2 regions of the Variovorax sp. PMC12 genome follow, and region 2 is predicted to be linked to the other one. Evidence: predicted binding sites of a transcription regulator. Region 2 holds the regulator's gene; the other holds the start of a gene.
What was found. Region 2 encodes HrcA, which represses chaperone genes, less so after heat shock. Its sites were predicted from a motif close to TTAGCACTCNNNNNNNNNGAGTGCTAA; they were not measured.

Region 1 (2,391 bases), 2.3 Mb from region 2:
CCGACCTTGATCACGGCAACACCGCCGGCCAGCTTGGCCACGCGCTCTTGCAGCTTTTCACGGTCGTAGTCGCTCGTGGCTTCTTCGATCTGCACGCGCACTTGCTTCACGCGGGCTTCGATGTCGGCAGCAGCGCCGGCGCCGTCGATGATGATGGTGTTTTCCTTGCCCACTTCGATGCGCTTGGCCTGGCCCAGGTCGGCCAGCGTCACCTTTTCGAGCGTCAGGCCCACTTCTTCAGCGATGACCTTGCCGCCCGTCAGGATGGCGATGTCTTCCAGCATGGCCTTGCGGCGGTCGCCGAAGCCAGGAGCCTTGACGGCCACGACCTTCAGGATGCCGCGGATCGTGTTCACGACCAGCGTAGCCAGGGCTTCGCCTTCGACTTCTTCGGCAATGATCAGCAGCGGACGGCCGGCCTTGGCGACTTGTTCCAGCGTGGGGAGCAGGTCACGGATGTTGCTGATCTTCTTGTCGAACAGCAGCACGAAGGGGTTGTCCAACAGCGCCGATTGCTTCTCGGGGTTGTTGATGAAGTAGGGCGACAGGTAGCCGCGGTCGAACTGCATGCCTTCGACGACGTCCAGTTCGCTTTCGAGCGACTTGCCGTCTTCGACGGTGATCACGCCTTCCTTGCCGACCTTGTCCATCGCGTCGGCGATGAGCTTGCCGATGGTTTCGTCGCTGTTGGCCGAGATCGAGCCGACTTGAGCGATTTCCTTCGACGTGGTGGTGGGCTTCGAAGCCTTCTTCAGCTCTTCGACCAGGGCCGTCACGGCCTTGTCGATGCCGCGCTTCAGGTCCATCGGGTTGATGCCTGCGGCCACGTACTTGAAGCCTTCGCGAACGATGGCTTGAGCCAGCACGGTAGCGGTCGTGGTGCCGTCACCAGCGTTGTCGCTGGTCTTGGAGGCCACTTCCTTCACGAGCTGGGCGCCCATGTTCTGCAGCTTGTCCTTGAGTTCGATTTCCTTGGCGACCGACACACCGTCCTTGGTGACGGTGGGGGCGCCGAACGAGCGCTCGAGCACCACGTTGCGGCCCTTGGGGCCCAGGGTGACCTTGACTGCGTTGGCCAGGATGTTCACACCCTCGACCATGCGTGCGCGGGCTTCACCGCCGAAGACTACGTCTTTTGCTGCCATGTTTTATTACTCCGAATGGGATGTTTGAATTACTTCTCGACGACCGCGAACAGGTCGTCTTCCTTCATGACCAGCAGTTCGTCGCCGCCGACCTTGACGGTCTGGCCGCTGTACTTGCCGAACAGGACGCGGTCGCCGACCTTGACGGTCAGTGCGGCCAGCTCGCCCTTGTCGTTGCGCTTGCCCGGGCCCACGGCCAGGACTTCGCCCTGATCGGGCTTCTCGGCGGCTGCGTCGGGGATGACGATGCCGGAGGCGGTCTTGGTTTCGCTGTCAACACGCTTGACGATCACGCGATCGGCCAAAGGACGAAGTTTCATTGCATCTCCTGGATGTATGGATAAGAAACGGGTTTGTGGTCGGGCGCCGGACCGGAGGCCGGCAGCCCATCGACTGGAAGCGAGGGCTGTTAGCACTCGTCAGCAGCGAGTGCTAATCATAAGGGCAATCGATGACGTTTCAAGGGCAGTGTGCGTGCCAGCTGGTTGGAAGGCATCCGGCGAAAGCGTACAATTGAGAACTATTCGTATTAATAACCGAGCGAAGCCATCGCGGCTGCGCGGAGATCCCACCCATGCCGGCCGGCGAGTTCGCGTTAGTTCAGCACGAGGTGCAAACGCTCTACAGCAACCATCACGGATGGCTGCACGCCTGGCTGCGCAAGAAGCTGGGCTGCTCGCACAACGCCGCCGACCTGGCGCACGACACCTTCGTGCGGCTGCTGAGCAGGAGGGAGCCCGTTGCCGCGGCTGAACCGCGCGCCTACCTGGCCACCATCGCGCACGGGCTGGTCGTCGACTTCCACCGGCGCCGGGCACTGGAGCGTGCCTACCTCGACACCCTCGCCGCGCTGCCCGAACCCCAATTGCCGTCGCTCGAAGCGCGGGCCATCGTGCTCGAGGCGCTGGTGGCCATCGACGCCATGCTCGACGGCATGAAGCCGCCGGTGCGGCAGGCCTTCATGCTGTCGCAGCTCGACGGACTCACCTATGCGGAAATCGCCGCCCGCCTGGGCGTGACGGTGCGCACGGTCAACAACTACATGCTCAAGGCGCTCGAGCATTGCTACATGCTCGCGCCGTGATGATGAAGTCCGGCTTCGAGCTGACGCCCGACGGCATCGGCGCGCCCTCGCGCAGCGAAGCCGAGGTCCGCAAGGAGGCCATCGCCTGGTACGCCCGGCTGTGCTCCGGCGATGCCACCGAGGCCGACCGCGAGAACTGGCGCCGTTGGCATCGCGCTCACC
Region 2 (2,391 bases):
TTGCTTTCGCAACCGGTTCAGTTCTGCTCGACCCTGCGGAGTGATGCGCAGGATGACGGCGGGGGGCTTCGAACCGCTGCCGGGCACCGGAAGATTCGCATCGATGAAGTTCGCCGCGGCGAGCACGGCCGCGCAATTGATGTCAGCCTCTTCGAGAACGGCGAGGGGAAATTGCGCCTCCTCGATGCGAAGCAGGAAATCCATCGGCATTGCAAATCCTCCACACAAGGTTCCGCTTGCGGGTATCGGTGTTCAGTGCTCCCCGCCATGTATCTTTCCACGCTTCGTCCGGCCAGCTTGTAGGCTTGCGCCCACCGTTGCGGCCACCTCCGATCAGCACTGCTGCGGGTACGTGATCTCGAGAGGATGAAACGGCAGGCCGGCATCCGTCCCCTGGAGTTTCACTTTCACGAGATCCCCGCTCATTCCGGTGATGACACCGCGCCGGCCATTGATTTCGACTGCGCCACCACGGCGCGCCGGCACCCCGAATTTCGCCCGGATGGCGGCAAGGTTGTCGGGCTTCTTGATACGCACTATTGGTCTTCAGCCTGCGGGGAGGCTGCCTTTTGAGTTTTGTTAACCCAAAGTACTACTTTTCCTGAGTTTCAAAGTCGGACAAGCACCCGAGCCTTTGTGCTGGAGACCGCACCGGGGCAAGCCATGAGCCGAGGCGGCCGCAGGGCCTGCTCGGCCAAATGACTGAAGTCGGGAAGAAGGCGAAGCCGCTCCGCTGATTTGCGGAGAGCGTTCACGGATTGCGGTGCAACGCCATGGAAATAGCGAAGCACGGAATCCAGAAGATACGGGGGATGGTGGTAGGCCGTGAGTGGCTTGAACACTCGACCAACGGATTATGAGTCCGCTGCTCTAACCAACTGAGCTAACGGCCCACGCGCCACGATTCTATTCGCGCCGCGGCGCCTATTTGCGATGGCTCAGCGCATTGCTCACCAGACGCGACGTGATATCGACGATCTGGATCATGCGTTCATAGGGCATGCGGGTCGGCCCGATCACGCCCAGCGTGCCCACGACCTGCCCGTCGACCTCGTAGTTGGCGCTGACGATGGACAGTTCCTCGAACGGCACCACCTTGCTTTCGCCGCCGATGAAAATGCGCACGCCCTCGGCCTTGCTCGACACGTCGAGCAGCCGCATCAGCTGCGCCTTCTGTTCGAAAAGCTCGAAGGCGCGGCGAAGCTGCCCCATGTCGCTGGAAAAGTCGGTCACCGAGAGCAGGTTGCGCTCGCCGGAGATCACCACGTCGTCTTCCTGCGCCTCGGTGAGCACCTCGGAGCTGACCTTCACGGCGGCCTGCATCAGCGCCGCGATCTCGCCGCGCAGCTTCTCGACTTCCGATTGCAGGCGATCGCGCACCTGCTCGATCGTCAGGCCCGCGTAGTTCGCGTTGATGTAGTTGGACGCCTCGACCAGCTGCGACTGCGAATAGTCGGCCTCCGGAAAGATCACCCGGTTCTGCACGTCGCCGTCGGGCGACACGATGATCACCAGCAGGCGCCGATCGGACAGCCGCAGGAACTCGATCTGCTTGAACACCGAAGCGCGGCGCGGCGCCATCACCACGCCCACGAACTGCGACAGGTTCGACAGCAGGTGCGCCGCATTGGCGATCACCTTCTGCGGCTGGTCGGGCGCCAGCGCCGGCGGACTCATCTGCTCGCGCTGGGCGGTGAGCATGGTGTCGACGAACAGGCGGTAGCCGCGATGCGTCGGGATGCGGCCTGCCGAGGTGTGCGGGCTGGCGATCAGCCCCAGTTCCTCGAGGTCCGCCATGACGTTGCGGATGGTCGCGGGCGACAGGTCCAGACCGGAAGAACGCGAGAGCGTGCGGGAGCCGACGGGTTGCCCGTCGGCGATGTAGCGCTCGACGAGCGTCTTGAGCAGCAACTTGGCACGGTCGTCCAGCATTGCAAGATTTTAGTGTTGTAATTTGTGAGATATGACCTCTCGCTTCCGTCACGTCGCCCTCATAGGCAAATACCAGGCTTCCGGCGCCCGCGCGCAGGCGGACGCGCGCGACGGCGTGATGGAAGGCATTGGCGCCTTCCTCGAATCCCAGGGGTGCAAGGTGTTCGTCGAGCGCTCGACCTGCGAGGACGACGCCGACGACGCGCCCGCCCATCCGCGCTACGAGGCCCTGTCGGTCGAGGAAATCGGCCAGCGCTGCGACCTCGGCCTGGTGGTCGGCGGCGACGGCACCATGCTCGGCATCGGCCGGCAGCTCGCCAGCTACGGCATTCCGCTGATCGGCATCAACCGCGGCCGGCTCGGCTTCATCACCGACATCCCGCTCGACAACTACCAGGCCACGCTGATCCCGATGCTGGCCGGCGAATACGAGGAAGACCACCGCAGCCTGATGCACGC

Region 1: the regulator HrcA is predicted to act here: its motif matches at 1,555-1,581, upstream of C4F17_RS13545 (co-chaperone GroES).

The regions. Positions count from the first base shown of each region.
Region 1 covers NZ_CP027773.1:2,887,064-2,889,454, reverse strand. Annotated here, with positions in the region: gene groL (chaperonin GroEL) at 1-1,145, opposite strand, end outside; gene C4F17_RS13545 (co-chaperone GroES) at 1,175-1,465, opposite strand; gene C4F17_RS13540 (sigma-70 family RNA polymerase sigma factor) at 1,720-2,229, shown strand; gene C4F17_RS13535 (FecR domain-containing protein) at 2,229-2,391, shown strand, end outside.
Region 2 covers NZ_CP027773.1:5,146,516-5,148,906, reverse strand. Annotated here, with positions in the region: gene C4F17_RS24070 (hypothetical protein) at 1-210, opposite strand, end outside; gene C4F17_RS32865 (hypothetical protein) at 334-537, opposite strand; tRNA gene C4F17_RS24065 (tRNA-Ile) at 817-893, opposite strand; gene hrcA (heat-inducible transcriptional repressor HrcA) at 925-1,932, opposite strand; gene C4F17_RS24055 (NAD kinase) at 1,964-2,391, shown strand, end outside.